One region of the Enterobacter roggenkampii genome, then DNA from elsewhere that is predicted to be linked to it. Evidence: predicted binding sites of a transcription regulator. Region 1 holds the regulator's gene; each other region holds the start of a gene.
The links. The regulator PurR, encoded in region 1, represses purine synthesis genes. The targets are predictions, from matches to a motif close to CANGCAAACGTTTGCNTG.
Positions count from the first base shown of each region.

Region 1 (5,218 bases):
CGCCACGGCCATCACGCAGAAGGGGATCAAAATTTCAGCCAGGCCCGCGCCCGGAATAAACCCGACGGCCCAGGTACCGATGACGCTCAGCGCATAGAGCACCAGCAGCCAAGGCAGCATCTGCTGACCTTCCCATTTTTGCAGCGCCGCGCGGCAGCCGTACCCGCCCACCAGGAACGCGATGGTCTGCGGAACATAGCTCAGCCCGATGGCCGCCGGGCTGTAGCCCATATCGTGCAGAATAAACGGCGAGCCGGTGAGCCACGCGAAGAAGCTGGCCGAACAGGCGGCATAAATCAGGACATTCCCGCGATACGCTTTGGCGCTCAGCAGGGAGGTGAAGGTAATCGGCGTCGCGTCGGCATGCGCCTCTTTTTTATGCGCGGGCTTAAGGGCAAACACCGGCAGCATCAGCACCAGCGTGATGGCAAACAGCGTGGCAAAAATGGCCTGCCAGTCAAAGTGCGCGAGGATCCAGCTGCCCAGCAGCGGAGCCAGGGCAGGGGAAAGACCCACCAGCGGCATAATGGTGGCGAAAATACGGTTTGTGCGGTTAGCCGGATAGTAGTCGGTCACCAGCGCCTGCCAGGTCACCGCCGCAGCACAGACGCCCACGGCCTGAACGAAGCGCAGCACCAGCAGCCAGGTAGCATCGCGCACCCACAGCATCCCCAGGCAGCCCACGGCAAAAATGGCCAGACCCAGCAGCAGCACCGGTTTACGGCCGAAGCGATCTGAGAGCGGTCCCCAGAGCAGCTGTGCGAAAGCAAAACCGGCAAGGAACAGGCTCAGGCTGGCGCTGATGGCCGCCGCAGGGGTTTGCAGGTCTTCCTGCATTGCGGCAAACGCGGGCAGGTACATGTCGGTGGCCAAAAAGCCCAGCACGCTTAAGCCGCCGAGCCAGACTAAAAATCCTTTCCTGGGTTGCATTCTTTTATTCTCCTGAGGAGGCAGGTATACGTTGGCGCAGAGTGTAGGGAGTGCAAAGCGGCTTGTGAAACGCTAATATTTGGCGGGTGCATTCAAATTTTTTGCAGGCAGAAAATGTGGTCAGATTATTCTCTTGAAGTGGTCGATGCTGTTGCGCGTAACGGCAGCTTTAGCGGTGCAGCGCAGGAGTTGCACCGCGTCCCTTCGGCCATCAGCTACACGGTGCGTCAGCTTGAGGAGTGGCTGGCGGTTCCGCTGTTTGAACGGCGGCATCGCGACGTGGAATTAACGCCCGCCGGTGCATGGTTTTTGAAAGAAGGGCGTTCTGTTATCAAAAAAATGCAGATCACCCGCGAACAGTGTCAGCAGATCGCCAACGGCTGGCGGGGGCATCTCGCCATCGCGGTAGATAACATCGTGAAGCCGGAACGCACCCGACAAATGATCGTGGATTTCTATCGTCATTTCTCTGACGTCGAGCTACGGGTCTCGCAGGAGGTGTTCAACGGCGTCTGGGATGCGCTGGCGGACGGCAGGGCGGAGATGGCGATTGGCGCGACGCAGGCGATCCCGGTCGGGGGACGTTACGCCTTTCGCGACATGGGGATGCTGAGCTGGAAATGCGTGGTGGCCAGCGATCATCCTCTGGCAGCGATGGAAGGTCCGCTGAGCGACGATACGCTGCGCAACTGGCCGTCTCTGGTGCTGGAGGATACGTCGCGTTCATTGCCCAAGCGTATCACCTGGCTTCTGGATAACCAGCGGCGGGTGGTGGCTCCTGACTGGGAATCATCGGCGACGTGCCTCAGCGCCGGGCTGTGCGTCGCGATGGTGCCCGCTCATTTTGCGCGTCCGCGCATCGATACCGGAGAATGGGTTGAACTGACGCTGGAGAATCCGTTCCCGGACGCGGCCTGCTGCCTGACCTGGCAACAAAATGATGTCTCGCCCGCCATGGCCTGGCTGCTGGATTATCTGGGAGACAGCGAAACCCTAAACCGGGAATGGTTACGGGAGCCAGCGTAGCTGGCCCCGTAAAGGGATTAACGACGGTAGTCGCGGAACGGACCGTCCGCAACGGAACGGCGTTCAATCAGGCGCGGGTGAACTTCAATGGACTGCGACTCTTCGCGCTTGTTGACGATCCTGTCCAACAGCATATTGAAGGCCGTTTCGCCCAGCGAATCTTTTGGCTGGTGAATGGTTGTCAGCGCCGGGGTGAAGAAGCGCGCGTTACGCACGTTGTCATACCCGATCACGGAAATATCCTGCGGTACGCGCAGACCCAGCTCATCGGCGGCGCAGAGTGCGCCCATGGCCATGATGTCACCGCCGCAGAAAACGGCGGTCGGGCGGTGCTGCTGGGAAACGATCTGCTGCATCGCGCGGTAGCCTGATTCCGGCTCAAAGTCGCCCTGCACGATCCAGTTTTCCGGCACGGTGATGAGCGCTTCTTCCATCGCTTTCATAAAACCGGCCAGACGGCCCGCGCCGGTGTTACGCTCCAGAGGACCGGGGATCACGCCAATCTCGCGGTGACCGCGTTCGATCAGGTAACGACCCGCCATGTAACCGCCTTCGAAGGCGTTGTCGATGACGGAGTCGGTGAAGTCCGCGCGCGCTTCACCCCAGTCCATGACCACCATGGGGATATGGCGATACTCTTCCAGCATCGACAGCACGGATTCCGGGTACTCGGAACACATGACCAGCAGGCCATCGACGCGCTTTTGCGCCATCATCGACAGGTAGGCGCGCTGTTTTTCTATGCTGTTCCACGCGTTGCCCAGAATCAGGGTATAGCCTTTCTGGAAGCAGTTCTTCTCTACCGCTTCAATGATCTCGGCAAAATAGGCCGCTTCACTGCTGGTCGCCAGCAATCCAATGGATTTGGTGTGATTAACCTTGAGGCTGCGCGCAACCGCACTTGGCGAATAGTGCAGCTCTTTGATCGCTGCCCAGACGGCGTTGCGCGTCTCTTCCGCCACGAAGCGGGTTTTGTTAATTACATGTGATACGGTTGTAGTGGAAACGTTTGCGCGTTTTGCTACGTCTTTAATTGTTGCCATTAAATGTCACTCCAGACCATATCCTAAACTCCTGAAAAACTTGAAGGTAAACGTTTGCCTTCTCTCACCCTTATCACGCAATCTTGAATTGCGGCACGCCGGGAAAACGACACGGGACGTCAGGAGGGGGTCAATGGCCGGTACGCTAATAAATTTAGCGTGGAATTTTGTCCTATCTTGATGAAAAGGGGAAGAGGTAAAGTGTTTATCAGCCTAAATCCAGGAAGATTTTTGACGTAAATTATGCAAAAATGAGCAGGCTCACTTTTCGTGGGGGGATTAAAAGGAGAAAAATTGATGAGTTCCGATCTGAAGTTTTCGCTGTTCACCACCGTGGTTGTGCTGGCTCTGATTGTCGCGGCGGGTCTGACGGCCGCGCTGCACTGATTTACGCGGAGGGAGAGCCTTCTCCCTCCCGCTCCCCCGATTGTTACTCCTAAGGCAAAAATCTTTTGCCATTTTGTTAACTTCTCATTTTTTGTGATTGATGTCATGCTTTCCGCTTCTTTGTTCTGTGTCACCACATGACACGGCATCCGGAGTTGACGCATGAAAATCAATTTTCCCCTGCTGGCCCTGGCGATTGGCGCTTTTGGGATTGGCACCACTGAATTTTCCCCGATGGGGTTACTGCCCGTTATCGCCCGCGGCGTGGACGTCTCGATCCCTGCGGCCGGCATGTTAATCAGCGCCTACGCCATTGGCGTGATGGTGGGGGCGCCGCTGATGACGCTTCTTCTTTCACACCGCGCGCGCCGCAATGCGCTGATTTTCCTGATGGCGATTTTCACCCTCGGCAACGTGCTTTCGGCCATTTCGCCGGACTACACCACGTTGATGCTTTCGCGTATTCTGACCAGCCTTAACCACGGCGCGTTCTTTGGGCTGGGGTCGGTTGTGGCGGCAAGCGTGGTGCCGAAACACAAGCAGGCCAGCGCCGTAGCCACCATGTTTATGGGCCTGACCATCGCTAACATCGGCGGCGTTCCTGCGGCAACCTGGCTGGGCGAGGTCATTGGCTGGCGGATGTCCTTCCTGGCGACGGCCGGACTGGGCGTGGTCGCGATGGTGGCCTTGTTCTTCTCCCTGCCAAAGGGCAGCGCCGGAGAACGTCCGGAAGTGCGTAAGGAGCTGGCGGTGCTGATGCGCCCGCAGGTGCTCTCCGCGCTGCTGACCACCGTGCTGGGGGCAGGGGCGATGTTTACCCTCTACACCTATATTTCACCGGTGTTGCACGATATCACCCACGCAACGCCTCTCTTCGTTACCGCGATGCTGGTGCTGATTGGCGTGGGCTTCTCGATTGGCAACTATCTCGGCGGGAAATTTGCCGACCGTTCCGTGAGCGGAACGCTGAAGGGCTTCTTAACCCTGCTGATTGTTATCATGATCGCCATTCCGTGGCTGGCGCGCAACGAGTTTGGTGCCGCGATCGCAATGGTCGTCTGGGGGGCTGCAACGTTCGCGGTGGTGCCACCGCTGCAGATGCGCGTGATGCGTGTCGCGCATGAAGCGCCGGGCCTCTCATCCTCGGTTAATATTGGCGCCTTTAACCTGGGCAATGCGCTCGGTGCGGCGGCCGGTGGGGCCGTGATTTCCGGTGGGCTGGGGTACAGTTTTGTGCCGGTGATGGGGGCGATTATTGCCGCGCTCGGTCTGCTGCTGGTGATGATGTCGGGTCGTAAACAGCCAGAAGCAGCCTGCGCTGCGGAATAAACCAAAAACGCAGAAGGGCGAGCCCTTCTGCGTGTCTCTTACGCGGCGAAGTTCTTCGCCACAAAGTCCCAGTTAACCAGTGCCCAGAAGTGCTCCAGGTAGTTAGGGCGCGCGTTGCGGTAATCGATGTAGTAAGCGTGTTCCCATACGTCCACGGTCATCAGCGGCTTCGCGCTGGTGGTCAGCGGGGTGCCCGCGTTAGAGGTAGACACGATAGCCAGTTTGCCATCCGCCTCTTTGACCAGCCACGTCCAGCCTGAACCGAAGTTCTTGATGGCGGCATCGGTGAACTTCGCTTTGAATTCCGCGAAGCTGCCAAAGGCGGCGTTGATGGCGGTAGCCAGTTCACCGACAGGTTCGCCACCGGCGTTTGGCGCCAGGCAGTGCCAGTAGAAGGTGTGGTTCCACACCTGAGCGGCGTTGTTGAATACGCCACCCTCAGAACTGCGCACGATCTCTTCCAGCGTTTTGCCTTCAAAATCGGTGCCCTTGATCAGGTTGTT
Region 1 covers NZ_CP017184.1:1,925,474-1,930,691, forward strand. The annotation lists gene punC (purine nucleoside transporter PunC) at 1-930, opposite strand, end outside; gene punR (DNA-binding transcriptional activator PunR) at 1,045-1,956, shown strand; gene purR (HTH-type transcriptional repressor PurR) at 1,974-2,999, opposite strand; gene cydH (cytochrome bd-I oxidase subunit CydH) at 3,297-3,386, shown strand; gene BFV67_RS09040 (MFS transporter) at 3,549-4,715, shown strand; gene sodB (superoxide dismutase [Fe]) at 4,754-5,218, opposite strand, start outside.

Region 2 (5,218 bases), 1.9 Mb from region 1:
GAGCCTGGCCGAATCTCTGGCGCAGGCGTGGGGCGAGCAAAAAGACTGTGGGGCCTATTCGGTGCTGAGTCATTACCAGAAGCGCCGACAGGCGGATAAAGAGGCCACCATCGGTGTGACCGATGGTCTGGTTCATCTTTTTGCCAATCGCTGGGCACCGCTGGTTGCGGGTCGCAACCTTGGGCTGATGGCGATGGAATTATTCATTCCGGCACGTGACGTGCTGGCGCAGCGGACCCTGGGTTGGGTCGCGCGTTAAGGAGTTATCACCGTGCAAAATGTTGATGTCGCCATCGTTGGCGGCGGAATGGTTGGACTGGCATTGGCCTGCGGATTACAGGGCAGCGGCCTGCGCGTGGCGGTGCTGGAGCAAAAGCAGCCTCAGCCCGTTGCACCGGATGCGCCGCCGGAACTCCGCGTCTCGGCGATCAATGCGGCCAGCGAAAAGCTGCTGACGCACCTTGGCGTCTGGGCAGATATTGTGGCTTACCGCGCCAGCTGCTATCACGGCATGGAAGTGTGGGATAAAGACAGCTTTGGTCATATTGCTTTTGACGATGAAAGCATGGGCTATAGCCATCTGGGGCACATCGTTGAAAACGCGGTGATCCACCACGCGCTCTGGCAGAAAGCACAGCAGTGCAGCGACGTGACGCTGATTGCGCCTGCGCAGATCCAGCAGGTGGCGTGGGGCGAAAACGAGGCGTTTATCACCCTGCAGAGTGGCGACATGCTGACCGCGCGTCTGGTGGTCGGTGCTGACGGTGCCAACTCCTGGCTGCGTAATAAAGCCGATATCCCGCTGACGTACTGGGATTACCGCCATCATGCTCTGGTCGCGACGATCCGTACCGAAGAGGCGCACGGAGGCGTGGCGCGCCAGATTTTCCACAACGATGGCATACTGGCGTTCCTGCCGCTTGCCGATCCGCACCTGTGCTCAATTGTCTGGTCCCTGGTGCCGGAAAAAGCCCAGCAGATGCATGAGGCGACGCCGGAGGCCTTTAACCAGGCGCTGTGCGTGGCCTTTGATAACCGCCTTGGCCTGTGCACGCTTGAAAGCGAGCGTCAGGTATTCCCGTTAACCGGCCGCTACGCGCGCCAGTTTGCGGCGCACCGTCTGGCGCTGGTGGGGGATGCGGCGCATACCATTCATCCGCTGGCCGGGCAGGGGGTTAACCTTGGCTTTATGGACGCGGCGGAGCTGGTAGAAGAGCTGCGTCGCCTGCATCGTGAAGGCAAAGATATCGGCCAGCATCTCTACCTGCGTCGCTACGAGCGCAGCCGCAAGCACAGCGCGGCAATGATGCTGGCGGGCATGCAGGGCTTCCGCGAGCTGTTTGCCGGGTCAAATCCGGCGAAGAAATTGCTGCGCGACATCGGCCTTAAGCTTGCTGACACCCTTCCGGGTGTTAAACCTCAACTCCTCCGTCAGGCGATGGGTCTGAACGACCTCCCGGACTGGCTGCGTTAATGTAGACCCCTGTCACACTTTCTTTTCCCGGCCTCTGCGCCGGGGAAATTCCCTCGTTTGAAATATTCTAATTTCACGTCATTTTTCGCATTAGATAATCTAATGTCGTGTTTTTCTCGTTACGGAAATTCGGCCCGTTTTTCCGCACGAAATATCACCATGTGCTAAATCCTGTTAGATCATTGTTAATTTTGTGCGGGGTTAATCGCATTTTTCCAGTGGATAACTCTGTAGGCTTTTCAGCGTTTTTTGGTCATAAGCTAATGTGATGACCTGTTTTGCCTTATGGTTAACCGCCGTTTTCGGTGGTAAGTTCAGGTAAAAGAGAACGTTTGCGTCGGTGCCCGAACGCGGGGCCGATACCGGGTTTCACGGTGAATTTTTCAACGAGGACAAGATGGCTCAACAGACTCCTTTGTACGAACAACACGTGTTATGCGGCGCCCGCATGGTGGACTTCCACGGCTGGATGATGCCGCTGCACTACGGCTCGCAGATTGATGAGCACCACGCGGTGCGCACCGATGCCGGTATGTTCGACGTGTCCCACATGACGATTGTCGATCTGCGCGGTAGCCGCACCCGGGAGTTTTTGCGTTATCTGCTGGCAAACGACGTCGCCAAACTGAAGACGCCGGGTAAAGCGCTCTATACCGGCATGCTGAATGCCTCGGGCGGCGTGATTGATGACCTTATCGTCTACTACTTCACCGAAGATTTCTTCCGCCTCGTTGTAAACTCCGCCACCCGCGAAAAAGACCTCTCCTGGATCACCCAACACGCCGAACCGTATGCCATCGACATCACCGTCCGTGATGACCTGTCGCTGATCGCCGTGCAGGGGCCTAACGCGCAGGCGAAAGCCGCGTCTCTGTTCAACGATGAGCAACGTAAAGCCACCGAAGGCATGAAGCCGTTCTTCGGCGTGCAGGCGGGGGATCTGTTTATCGCCACCACCGGCTACACCGGTGAAGCGGGCTACGAAATTGCGATGCCGAACGAAAAGGCCGCTGATTTCTGGCGTGCGCTGGTGGAGGCGGGCGTGAAGCCTGCGGGCCTGGGCGCGCGCGATACGCTGCGTCTGGAAGCGGGCATGAACCTCTACGGTCAGGAGATGGACGAAGGCGTCTCTCCGCTGGCCGCCAACATGGGCTGGACCATCGCGTGGGAACCGGCTGACCGTGACTTTATTGGCCGTGAAGCGCTGGAGATGCAGCGCGAGAAGGGCACTGAACAGCTGGTTGGCCTGGTGATGAAGGAAAAAGGCGTACTGCGCGGCGAGCTGCCTGTACGTTTTACCGATGCTGACGGCAATCCTCGCGAAGGCGTGATCACCAGCGGAACCTTCTCACCGACGCTGGGCTACAGTATTGCACTGGCACGCGTGCCGGCGGGCATTGGCGAAACGGCGGTGGTGCAAATCCGCAACCGCGAAATGCCGGTCAACGTGACCAAACCGATTTTTGTTCGCGCCGGTAAGCCGGTCGCCTAACTATTTTTATCAGGAGAACTTCAATGAGCAATGTGCCAGCAGAACTGAAATACAGCAAAGAACACGAGTGGCTGCGTAAAGAGGCGGACGGCACTTACACCGTCGGGATCACCGAGCACGCGCAGGAGCTGCTGGGCGACATGGTGTTTGTTGACCTGCCTGACGTGGGCACGACCGTGAGCGCGGGCGACGACTGCGCCGTGGCGGAGTCCGTAAAAGCGGCATCAGACATCTACGCACCGGTAAGCGGTGAGATTGTTGCAGTCAACGACGCGCTGAGCGACTCCCCGGAGCTGGTCAACAGCGAGCCTTATGAAGGCGGCTGGATCTTCAAGATCAAAGCCAGCGACGAATCCCAGGTTGCCGCGCTGCTGGATGCGACCGCATACGAAGCACTACTGGAAGACGAATAACGTTGTGCCGGATGGCGCTGCGCTTATCCGGCCTGGAGATCAACGTAGGCCCGGTAAGCGTTAGCGCCACCGGGCAACAGCGTTACAGATAACTACGATTCACTGCACGTTTCAGGAACCATCGCTCATGACACAGACTTTAAGCCAGCTTGAAAACCGTGGCGCCTTCATTGAACGTCACATTGGGCCGGATGCTCAGCAACAGCAGGAGATGCTGAAGACGGTTGGCGCGGATTCATTAAACGCACTGATCGGCCAGATTGTGCCAAAAGACATCCAGCTAGCCACGCCGCCTCAGGTGGGGGAAGCCACCACGGAGTTCGCCGCGCTGGCGGAGCTGAAGGCTATCGCCGGCCTGAACAAGCGCTATAAGTCTTACATTGGCATGGGCTACACCAACGTGCAGTTGCCGCCGGTGATCCTGCGCAACATGCTGGAAAACCCGGGCTGGTACACCGCCTATACGCCGTATCAGCCAGAAGTGTCCCAGGGTCGCCTGGAAGCGCTGCTGAACTTCCAGCAGGTAACGCTGGATCTGACCGGTATGGATATCGCCTCCGCGTCTCTGCTCGATGAAGCGACCGCCGCCGCCGAAGCGATGGCGATGGCGAAGCGCGTGAGCAAGCTGAAAAATGCCAACCGCTTCTTCGTGGCGGCGGACGTGCATCCGCAGACGCTGGACGTGGTGCGCACACGTGCGGAAACCTTCGGCTTTGACGTGATCGTCGATGACGCTGACAAAGTGCTGGATCACCAGGACGTCTTCGGCGTGCTGCTGCAGCAGGTGGGCACCACCGGTGAAGTTCACGACTACGGCGCGCTGATTGCCGAGCTGAAATCCCGCAAGGTGGTTGTGAGCGTTGCCGCCGATTTTATGGCGCTGGTGCTGCTGACGGCGCCGGGCAAACAGGGCGCGGATATCGTATTCGGCTCTGCGCAGCGCTTCGGCGTACCGATGGGCTACGGCGGCCCGCACGCGGCGTTCTTCGGCGCGAAAGATGAATTCAAACGTTCCATGCCTGGCCGTATTATCGGCGTCTCCAAAGACGCTGCCGGTAATACCGCGCTGCGCATGGCGATGCAGACCCGCGAGCAGCATATCCGCCGCGAGAAAGCGAACTCCAATATCTGTACCTCACAGGTGCTGCTGGCTAACATCGCCAGCCTGTACGCCGTGTTCCACGGCCCGGCTGGTCTGAAACGCATTGCCAGCCGCATTCATCGCCTGGCCGATATCCTGGCCTGCGGCCTGCAGCAAAAAGGTCTTAAGCTGCGCCATGCCCACTACTTCGATACCCTGTGCGTGGACGTGGCGGACAAAGCGGCCGTGCTGGCCCGCGCGGACGCGGCAAAGATCAACCTGCGCAGCGACATCCACAACGCCGTCGGCATTACGCTGGATGAAAGCACCACCCGCGACGATATCCTGAACCTGTTCAGCGTGCTGCTGGGTGACGCGCACGGTCTGGACATTGACGCGCTCGACAAAGAAGTTGCGCTCGACAGCCGCTCCATTCAGGACAGCATGCTGCGTAACGACGCCATCCTGACGCACCCGGTCTTCAATCGCTACCACAGCGAGACCGAGATGATGCGTTACATGCACTCTCTGGAGCGCAAGGATCTGGCGCTGAACCAGGCGATGATCCCGCTGGGATCCTGCACCATGAAGCTGAATGCTGCAGCAGAGATGATCCCGATCACCTGGCCTGAATTCTCCGAGCTGCACCCGTTCTGCCCGCCGGAGCAGGCGGAAGGTTATCACGTGATGATTAACCAGCTTTCCGACTGGCTGGTGAAGCTGACCGGTTACGACGCGCTCTGCATGCAGCCGAACTC
Region 2 covers NZ_CP017184.1:3,868,547-3,873,764, reverse strand. The annotation lists gene ubiH (2-octaprenyl-6-methoxyphenyl hydroxylase) at 1-259, shown strand, start outside; gene ubiI (FAD-dependent 2-octaprenylphenol hydroxylase) at 272-1,474, shown strand; gene gcvT (glycine cleavage system aminomethyltransferase GcvT) at 1,872-2,966, shown strand; gene gcvH (glycine cleavage system protein GcvH) at 2,990-3,379, shown strand; gene gcvP (aminomethyl-transferring glycine dehydrogenase) at 3,507-5,218, shown strand, end outside.
Region 2: the regulator PurR is predicted to act here: its motif matches at 1,796-1,813, upstream of gcvT (glycine cleavage system aminomethyltransferase GcvT).

Region 3 (5,218 bases), 1.6 Mb from region 1:
CGCTGCAGGCCTTTCAGAAAGAGGGGGCGCCGCGCGAAGCCGCGCTGGTTATCACCCCCTACCCTACGGCCCTGCCGCTGTTCTCGCCGCCGCTGATCCATGCCGTTGAGACACTGAACGCGCAGCAGCAAGAACATATTCGCGCCATGCTGGAATCATAGCGACGCGCGGGCGGCCACTTTAGGTCGAACAACAATGGCGGGCAAGGCAACGAGCGCCATCACCCAGAAGACGCCGTGCCCCAGATGCTGATAGAGGAACCCCGCAAACACTGTCATGATCGCGATACTGCCCCCCATTGCCACTGCCGAATAGACGGCCTGCAGGCGAATCACGTCCCCGCCCTCGCGCGCTGCGATATAGCGCATGGCCGCCAGATGGCACACGGTAAAGGTGCCGCAGTGAAGAATTTGCGCCACAATCAGCCACGGCAGATCGGTCGTCCAGCCCATAATCCCCCAGCGCGCCACGCCGCACACGGCGGAAAGCAGCAGCAGGTCACGCGCGCCAAAGCGGCGGAACAGTTTTTTGCTCAGGGCAAAGATAATGACTTCGGCCACCACGCCCAGCGACCACAGATAGCCCACGGCGGAAGCGGAATATCCCGCCCCCTGCCAGTAGATGGCGCTGAAACCATAGTACGCCGCATGTGCCCCCTGAAGGAGGCACACGCACGCCAGAAAACGCCAGCTCTGTGCGACCAGGCTCTGCCATGCGGGCCAGCCCGCGCTCTCCTGATGGCGGCTTTCCCCTTGCGGCATCACCGACGGTCGCAGAAGCATGCCCAGCAGCATCGAGGCAATACCGATACTCAGCAGGGCAAGAATGGCGCGGTAATCGTAGAGGCTGACCAGTTTCCCCACCAGCGCCGAGCCAATCACAAAGGCGATAGAACCCCACAGGCGCACGCGACCGTAGTCCATGGTGATCTGCTTTTGCCAGGTGTTCGCCAGGGCATCCGTCAGCGGCACCAGCGGTGAGAAGAACAGGTTAAAGCCAACCATCACCACCATCAGCCAGGCAAACTGATGGCTGACCCAGAAGCAGGCCACAAAGACCAGGGTCAGCAGAGCCAGAATGCGTACGGCCTTGATCAGTAAGGAGGGATCGCTGACGCGCGGGGCGATCAGCAGGCTGCCGAGGAAACGTGCCACCAGCCCGGCCCCCAGCAGGACACCGATGGTCTCAGGCGTCAGGCCGATACCCTTAAGCCAGACGCTCCAGAAAGGCAGAAAAATGCCGTAGCTAAAGAAATAGGTGAAATAACTGAGCGCCAGCCAGCGCGTGGAATGCAAGACCATGAATCCCTCCCGAAATCGAGGCCATAGTCTGGCGAGAATATAAAAATTAAGCAAGTAGATAGCCTGCTATAAATTAACGAAAAATTAACATCTTGTGCAGTCGTCTGGCTTATGGCAGGGAATGAAAATGTGTATTACGTTTAAATTACTCCACTTGCAGAGGTATTTCTGCCATGAACTCACTACGTTATCTCGATTTTGGTCAGTCGCGTCATCTGCTGCTGCTCATTGGCCGCATCGCGCTTGTCGTGCTGTTTATTATCTTTGGTTACCCGAAACTGACGGGGTTTAGCGGTACCGTACAGTATATGACCTCGCTGGGTACGCCGATGCCCATGCTGGCGGCCATTATTGCGGTGGTGATGGAAGTGCCTGCTGCGATCCTGATCGTGCTGGGCTTTTTCACCCGTCCTCTCGCGGTACTGTTTGTGTTCTACACCCTCGGAACGGCGGTGATTGGGCATCACTACTGGGATATGACCGGTGATGCAGTCGTACCGAATATGATTAACTTCTACAAAAACGTCAGTATTGCTGGCGCCTTTATTTTGCTGGCGATTGTCGGACCTGGCGCCATCTCCCTGGACCGGCGTTAAGCCATAAAAAAAGGCCGCATGCGCGGCCTTTTTTATTTCTGCAAAGCAGAGGAATTATGCATATACCGGGAAGCGTGCGCAGATATCCAGAACTTTACCTTTGACGCGCTCGATAACCGCTTCGTCATTGATGTTGTCCAGAACGTCACACATCCAGCCAGCCAGCTCTTTCACTTCCGCTTCTTTGAAGCCGCGGCGGGTCACGGCCGGAGAACCGATACGGATACCGGAGGTCACGAACGGGCTCTTCGGATCGTTTGGCACGCTGTTTTTGTTCACGGTGATGTTGGCGCGGCCCAGGGCAGCGTCAGCTTCTTTACCGGTCAGGTTCTTATCAACCAGATCCAGCAGGAACAGGTGGTTTTCAGTCCCGCCGGATACCACTTTGTAGCCACGGTTCAGGAACACTTCCACCATCGCTTTGGCGTTCTTAGCAACCTGCTGCTGGTAAACCTTGAACTCTGGCTCCATCGCTTCTTTCAGCGCGACCGCTTTTGCCGCGATAACGTGCATCAGCGGGCCGCCCTGCGCGCTTGGGAACACCGCGGAGTTCAGTTTTTTGTACAGCTCTTCGTCACCGCCTTTCGCCAGGATCAGGCCACCGCGTGGACCCGCCAGAGTTTTGTGGGTGGTGGTGGTCACAACGTGCGCATGCGGAACCGGGTTCGGGTAAACGCCTGCGGCAATCAGACCGGCAACGTGCGCCATGTCGACGAACAGGTACGCGCCGATGCTGTCTGCGATTTCGCGCATTTTTGCCCAGTCAACGATACCGGAGTAAGCAGAGAAGCCACCGATGATCATCTTCGGTTTGTGCTCTTTAGCCTGCTTCGCCATGTCTTCGTAGTCAATTTTACCGGACTCATCAATACCGTAAGGGATGATGTTGTACAGTTTGCCGGAGAAGTTAACCGGGGAGCCGTGAGTCAGGTGGCCGCCCTGCGCCAGGTTCATACCCAGAACGGTATCGCCCGGCTGCAGCAGCGCGGTGTAGACCGCGAAGTTAGCCTGGGAGCCAGAGTGCGGCTGGACGTTTGCATAGTCAGCGCCAAAAAGTTCTTTCGCACGATCGATAGCCAGCTGCTCAACGATATCAACGTACTCGCAACCGCCGTAATAGCGTTTGCCCGGGTAACCTTCAGCGTATTTGTTGGTCAGCTGAGAACCCTGCGCCTGCATCACGCGCGGGCTGGTGTAGTTTTCGGAGGCGATCAGTTCGATGTGCTCTTCCTGACGTACTTTTTCCTGCTCCATAGCCTGCCACAGTTCGGCATCATAATCGGCAATGTTCATTTCACGCTTTAACATCCGCATCTCCTGACTCAGCTAACAAGTAAATTTTGGCCTGAAAAGGCAGTCCTGTTGGACGACGGGCAACAGTATAACTGATTAGTTCTGTGATAACAGGTCTTGACAAACGATTTTACGCAAACGTTTTCCTACCCGCCACGCAAGGGTTTGAGGAATAAAGCGCTCGCCCTTTCCAGCGGATTTCTTTTCAGGTTTGTGATGCATATTTTTCATCTTGCAAAGAACCATTTACAACGCAGGGGTATTTTTTATAAGATGCATTTAAAATACATCATTAAAGTAACATCAGAAGGACGCGCTCATGCTCGACGCTCAAACCATCGCTACCGTAAAAGCCACTATTCCCCTGCTGGTGGAAACCGGCCCTAAACTCACCGCCCATTTCTACGACCGCATGTTCACGCACAACCCGGAGCTCAAAGAGATTTTCAACATGAGCAACCAGCGTAACGGCGATCAGCGTGAAGCGCTGTTCAACGCCATCGCGGCTTACGCCAGCAATATTGAAAACCTGGCTGCGCTGCTGCCCGCGGTGGAAAAAATCGCGCAGAAACATACCAGCTTCCAGATCCAACCCGAGCAGTACAACATCGTCGGCACTCACCTGCTGGCGACGCTGGACGAAATGTTCAGCCCGGGTCAGGAGGTGCTGGACGCGTGGGGTAAAGCCTACGGGGTGCTGGCAAACGTGTTTATCAACCGTGAAGCACAGATTTACAGCGAAAACGCCAGCAAGAACGGCGGCTGGGAAGGTACCCGCGCATTCCGCATCGTTGAGAAAACGCCGCGCAGCGCGTTAATCACCAGCTTCGAGTTTGAGCCGGTGGACGGTAAACCGGTGGCCGATTACCAGCCAGGGCAGTATCTGGGCGTGTGGCTGAAGCCTGAAGGTTTCCCGCATCAGGAGATCCGCCAGTATTCTCTTACCCGCAAGCCAAACGGTAAAGGCTACCGCATTGCGGTGAAGCGTGAGGACGGCGGTCAGGTTTCCAGCTGGCTGCACAACGAAGCGAACGTGGGCGACGTGGTCCATCTGGCCGCGCCAGCGGGCGACTTCTTTATGGCCGTTGAAGCCCATACGCCGGTCACGCTGATCTCTGCGGGCGTCGGCCAGACGCCGATGCTGGCCATGCTTGATACGCTGGCAAAATCACACCACGGTGCACAGGTTAACTGGTTCCATGCCGCCGAAAACGGCGACGTGCACGCCTTTGCGGATGAGGTGAAAACGCTCGGGGCCTCCCTGCCGCGTTTCACCGCGCATACCTGGTATCGCCTGCCGACGGATGCAGACCGCGCAGCTGCCCGCTTTGACAGCGAAGGTCTGATGAATTTAAGCCAGATGGAAGGGGCGTTTAGCGCGCCGGACATGCAGTTCTACGTCTGCGGGCCGGTGGCGTTTATGCAGTATGCCGCGCAGCAGCTGGTGGGGCTGGGCGTGAACAAAGACAGCATTCATTACGAGTGCTTCGGCCCGCATAAGGTGCTGTAATCGCCCGGCGGCGCTTCGCTTGCGCGGGCCTACGAAGAGTTTTGTAGGCCGGGTAAGCGCAGCGCCACCCGGCAAGAACGTTAAATCGCGGCGTCGTCTTCTTCGCCGGTACGGATACGGATCACGCGCGCCACGTCAAAGACGAAGATTTTACCATCGCCAATCTTGCCGGTCTGCGCCGTGCGGATAATGGTGTCCACACAGGTATCGACGATATCGTCGCTGACCACGATTTCAATTTTCACTTTCGGCAGAAAGTCGACCATGTACTCTGCGCCACGGTAAAGCTCGGTGTGACCTTTCTGACGACCAAAACCTTTCACTTCCGTCACGGTCATCCCGGTGATGCCGACTTCCGCCAGCGCTTCACGCACATCATCCAGTTTGAAAGGTTTAATAATCGCATCAATCTTTTTCATGGTAGGTCCTTAAACTCTTGCCTGTAAGCTGCCTCGTAATCGATTGCTCACAGTACCATATTCAGGCAAATTTTGCGGTACTACTCTTTAAAATCGTTT
Region 3 covers NZ_CP017184.1:3,517,728-3,522,945, forward strand. The annotation lists gene csiE (stationary phase inducible protein CsiE) at 1-161, shown strand, start outside; gene BFV67_RS16480 (3-phenylpropionate MFS transporter) at 156-1,301, opposite strand; gene BFV67_RS16485 (DoxX family protein) at 1,475-1,897, shown strand; gene glyA (serine hydroxymethyltransferase) at 1,952-3,205, opposite strand; gene hmpA (NO-inducible flavohemoprotein) at 3,510-4,700, shown strand; gene glnB (nitrogen regulatory protein P-II) at 4,781-5,119, opposite strand; gene glrR (two-component system response regulator GlrR) at 5,200-5,218, opposite strand, start outside.
Region 3: the regulator PurR is predicted to act here: its motif matches at 3,322-3,339, upstream of glyA (serine hydroxymethyltransferase).

Region 4 (5,218 bases), 1.6 Mb from region 1:
AGGTTTGGCAAATCACGGGCGTCGCGTTGTCTTTTTCGACCTGGATGGCACGCTGCATCAGCAGGATATGTTTGGTACGTTTATGCGTTACCTGCTGCGGCGTCAGCCTCTGAATGCGCTGCTCGTGCTACCGCTCTTACCGGTTATTGGGATCGCGCTGCTGGTGAAGGGCCGTGCGGCGCGATGGCCAATGAGCCTGCTGCTGTGGGGATGTACGTTTGGGCACAGCGAAGCGCGCCTCAAACAGCTCGAGCAGGATTTTGCGCAGTGGTTCCGCGGCCACGTTGCCGCGTTCCCGGTGGTGCAGGCGCGCCTGACCGGCTATCTCGACGCGAACGATGCCGACATCTGGCTGATTACCGGCTCCCCGCAGACGCTGGTGGAGCAGGTCTACTTTGATACCCCCTGGCTACCGCGCGTGAATCTTATCGCCACGCAAATTGCCCGCGGCTACGGCGGTTGGGTGCTGACGATGCGCTGCCTGGGGCATGAAAAAGTGGTCCAGCTGGAAAAACGTATCGGCACGCCACTGCGCCTGTACAGCGGCTACAGCGACAGCAAGCAGGACAACCCGCTGCTCTATTTTTGCCAGCACCGCTGGCGCGTCACGCCATCAGGTGAACTTCAGCAACTCGAATAGTCTTATCCATAAGGGGTGTGTATAATGCCGCCCGCTTTTCGACTGGAGTATCAACCGTTGTCCAACCCTGAATTCTCACATGAATACTGGATGCGCCACGCGCTAACGCTCGCTCAGCGTGCCTGGGACGAGGGCGAAGTGCCCGTGGGCGCCGTGCTGGTCCACAATAACCAGGTGATTGGTGAAGGGTGGAACCGCCCCATTGGCCGCCACGATCCGACGGCGCACGCCGAAATCATGGCGCTTCGTCAGGGCGGTCTGGTGCTGCAAAACTATCGCCTGCTTGATACCACGCTGTATGTGACGCTGGAGCCCTGCGTAATGTGCTCCGGGGCGATGGTGCACAGCCGGATCGGAACTCTGGTCTTCGGTGCGCGGGATGAAAAAACCGGTGCGGCCGGTTCGCTGATGGACGTGCTGGGTCACCCAGGGATGAACCACCAGGTGAAGACTATCGGCGGGGTGCTTGCACCAGAGTGTTCGGGGCTATTAAGCGATTTCTTTCGAATGCGCCGTCAGCAGAAAAAGCAGCAAAAGGCAGAATTGAAGCCGACGGACGGTTAAGCTCGTCCGGCGCCACGACAGGGTAGCTTTGGGCCAGCCGTTTGGCCTCTGTCGCCTCTTTCTCTTTCTCCAGCAGATAACCGACCAGGCTAATCTGATATTTACGGATATTTTCCACGTAGGCGTAGGCTTCATGCCCGCGCGCGTAGCCGTACGTCAGCTTGTTATACCATGGCTTCTGGCTAAGCAGCGGCAGGCGCTGCTTTACGTCTGACCAGCTGTCCGGGTTGCCTTTCGTTTTGGCCGTCAGCGCTCGCGCATCCAGCATATGCGCATAGCCCATATTGTAGGCCGCCAGCGCGAACCAGATCCGCTCCTCTTCCGGCACCGTTTCCGGGACTTTGGCCATCATATCCTGCAGGTAGCGCGCGCCGCCGCTGATGCTCTGTTCCGCATCGGTACGGTCATTGACGCCCAGGCTCAGCGCGGTATTTTTGGTTAACATCATCAAACCACGTACACCAGTCGGAGACGTGGCCTGGGTATCCCAGTGGGATTCCTGATAAGAAATAGCCGCCAGCAGTTTCCAGTCAATTTCCTGGGCGTATTTTTCGAACAGCGGCTGCAGGTCCGGCAGGACGCTGTCTACCGCACGCAGGAAGCTGCGGGTGTCAACGTAGTCAAAGTCATCACCATGCCCGAGGTACTTCTCCTCCAGGCGCGCCAGCGTACCGTCTTCATTCATGGTGTTGAAGAAATCGAGCATCGCGGCAGAGAGGGTCTGATCGTCATCGAGCTGAGTAAACCAGGTCACAGGCTGCTCGTCGGTGACGTCCAGCGCCACGGCGATTTCAGGATGCACCCGCTGGAACAGGCTGATCGCGACCGAATCGGCGATAGTGTAGGGGACTTTCTGATCTTTTACCTGGTCCAGCAGCTCCGTCGTGCCGAGTTTCGCATCCACCGTCCAGCTCAGGTCCGGATATTTCTTCTCCTTGAGCTCGCGCAGATCGTCAATTACCACGTGACCGGGGGCAATCGTCAGCTGCCGATCGTTAATCGACGCCAGCGAGCGCGGGCGCAGGCTCCCGACGCGATAAACCAGCTGCTGCGAAACGGAGTAGTAGGTCGGGCCCGGCTGATAGTTTTTGCTGCGCTCGCTGTTATACACCAGCCCGGCGGCCAGCATATCGGCATCGTCGTTATCGAGGTCGTCAAACAGCTGGTTGATATTCTGGCGGACGGTGATTTTTAGCTTCACGCCAAGATAATCGGCGAACTGCTGTGCCAGTTCATAATCCAGCCCAATGATTTTGCCGTTGATGTCGCTGTAAATCAGCGGAGAGTTGAGGGTACTGACGCGCAATTCCCCCCGCTCCTGAATGGCGGCGATACGGTTTTCGGCTTTGCCGATCCAGGGGATGGAAGGCCAGAGGGCCACTGCCAACAGCAACGTTACAATGCCGATGAGCAGATAATTAATCTTTAATTTTTTCAATTAGTTAATTCTCTGCGACGCCGGTTGCCTCAGTCTGCTGTAGCCATGTTAACAATAAGGTTTGCCATTGAATGAGCGGCATTTTGCGTAAACTTGCGCCACTTGGCAACCAATTAGAGAGACAGGTCACATCTATTGTTAAATCTCTTTGCCAATTTTATTTCGACGCAAACGGTTTCGTCGGCGCTCAGGATTCTCTATAATGACGCCCGTTTTCCCCCCTTGCGCACACTGTAAGCGCCCCGGCGCTTCGAAGACGAGAGACTTATGATGGAAATTCTGCGTGGTTCGCCTGCACTGTCTGCCTTCCGTATTACCAAACTGCTGGCACGTTTTCAGGCGGCCGACCTTCCGGTAAGCAATATTTACGCTGAGTATGTCCATTTTGCTGACCTGAATGCCCCCCTGAATGCAGAGGAGCGCGTACAGCTGGAACGCCTGCTCAAGTATGGCCCAAGCCTCAGCAGCCATACGCCAACCGGCAAACTGATCCTTGCGACGCCGCGTCCGGGCACCATCTCCCCCTGGTCTTCCAAAGCCACCGACATCGCCCACAACTGTGGCCTGAGCCAGATTAACCGTCTGGAGCGCGGCGTAGCGTACTACGTGGAAGCCTCTACCCTGAGCGACGCGCAGTGGGAGGCGGTTGCGGCTGAACTGCACGACCGCATGATGGAGAGCGTATTTGCCTCTCTTGATGACGCGCAGAAGCTTTTCTCCCACCATCAGCCTGCGCCGGTACAGAGCGTGGACCTGCTGGGGCAGGGCCGTCAGGCGCTGATTGACGCCAACCTGCGTCTTGGCCTGGCGCTGGCAGAAGACGAAATCGACTACCTGCAGGATGCGTTCGTTAAGCTCAACCGTAACCCGAACGACATTGAACTCTACATGTTCGCGCAGGCGAACTCGGAGCACTGCCGCCACAAGATTTTCAATGCCGACTGGATTATTGACGGCGAACAGCAGCCAAAGTCGCTGTTCAAAATGATCAAAAATACCATGGAGCAAACCCCTGACCACGTGCTGTCTGCCTATAAAGACAACGCCGCGGTGATGGAAGGTTCTGAGGTGGGCCGCTTCTTCGCCGATCGCGAAGCAGGGCGCTATGACTTCCATCAGGAGCCCGCGCATATCCTGATGAAGGTTGAAACCCACAACCACCCGACCGCGATCTCCCCGTGGCCGGGTGCGGCGACCGGCTCCGGCGGTGAAATCCGTGACGAAGGGGCGACCGGTCGTGGTGCAAAACCAAAAGCGGGTCTGGTCGGTTTCTCCGTCTCCAACTTGCGTATCCCGGGCTTTGAACAGCCGTGGGAAGAAGATTTCGGCAAGCCGGAGCGCATCGTGACCGCGCTGGATATCATGACCGAAGGCCCGCTGGGCGGCGCGGCGTTTAACAACGAATTTGGTCGTCCGGCGCTGAACGGTTACTTCCGTACCTATGAAGAGAAAGTGGACAGCCACAACGGCGAAGAGCTGCGCGGCTACCACAAACCGATCATGCTGGCGGGCGGGATCGGCAACATCCGTGCCGATCACGTGCAGAAAGGCGAGATCGTCGTCGGCGCGAAGCTGATCGTGCTCGGCGGCCCGGCAATGAACATCGGTCTGGGCGGCGGTGCGGCCTCGTCTATGGCCTCCGGCCAGTCTGATGCGGATCTCGACTTCGCGTCCGTGCAGCGTGACAACCCGGAGATGGAGCGTCGCTGTCAGGAAGTGATCGACCGCTGCTGGCAGCTGGGCGATGCTAACCCGATCCTCTTCATCCATGATGTCGGCGCGGGCGGTCTGTCCAACGCCATGCCGGAGCTGGTGAGCGACGGCGGCCGCGGTGGCCGTTTCAACCTGCGCGACATCCTGAGCGATGAGCCTGGCATGAGCCCGCTGGAAATCTGGTGTAACGAATCCCAGGAGCGCTACGTGCTGGCCGTTGCGGCGGATCAGCTGCCGCTGTTTGACGAGCTGTGCCGCCGCGAGCGCGCGCCGTATGCCGTCATCGGTGAAGCGACCGAAGAGCAGCACCTGACTCTGAGCGACACCCATTTCGACAACCAGCCGATCGATCTGCCGCTCGACGTCCTGCTCGGTAAAACGCCGAAGATGACCCGCGACGTGCAGACCCGTAAAGCGGCGGGCAAAGCGCTGGATCGCCAGGGCATTACCGTAGCTGAAGCCGTTAATCGCGTGCTGCACCTGCCAGCTGTGGCGGAGAAAACCTTCCTGGTGACCATCGGCGACCGTACCGTGACCGGTATGGTATCCCGTGACCAGATGGTCGGCCCGTGGCAGATCCCGGTGGCGAACTGCGCCGTGACCACCGCGAGCCTCGACAGCTACTACGGCGAAGCGATGGCGCTGGGTGAACGCACCCCGGTCGCGCTGCTGGACTTCGCGGCCTCTGCCCGTCTGGCCGTCGGTGAAGCGCTGACCAACATCGCCGCGACGCAGATTGGCGATATCAAACGTATTAAGCTCTCCGCAAACTGGATGGCCGCTGCCGGTCACCCAGGCGAAGACGCGGGCCTGTATGAAGCCGTGAAGGCGGTGGGTGAGGAGCTGTGTCCTGCCCTCGGCCT
Region 4 covers NZ_CP017184.1:3,528,529-3,533,746, reverse strand. The annotation lists gene BFV67_RS16540 (PTS transporter subunit EIIC) at 1-1, shown strand, start outside; gene yfhb (phosphatidylglycerophosphatase C) at 5-640, shown strand; gene tadA (tRNA adenosine(34) deaminase TadA) at 665-1,204, shown strand; gene mltF (membrane-bound lytic murein transglycosylase MltF) at 1,092-2,642, opposite strand; gene purL (phosphoribosylformylglycinamidine synthase) at 2,910-5,218, shown strand, end outside.
Region 4: the regulator PurR is predicted to act here: its motif matches at 2,807-2,824, upstream of purL (phosphoribosylformylglycinamidine synthase).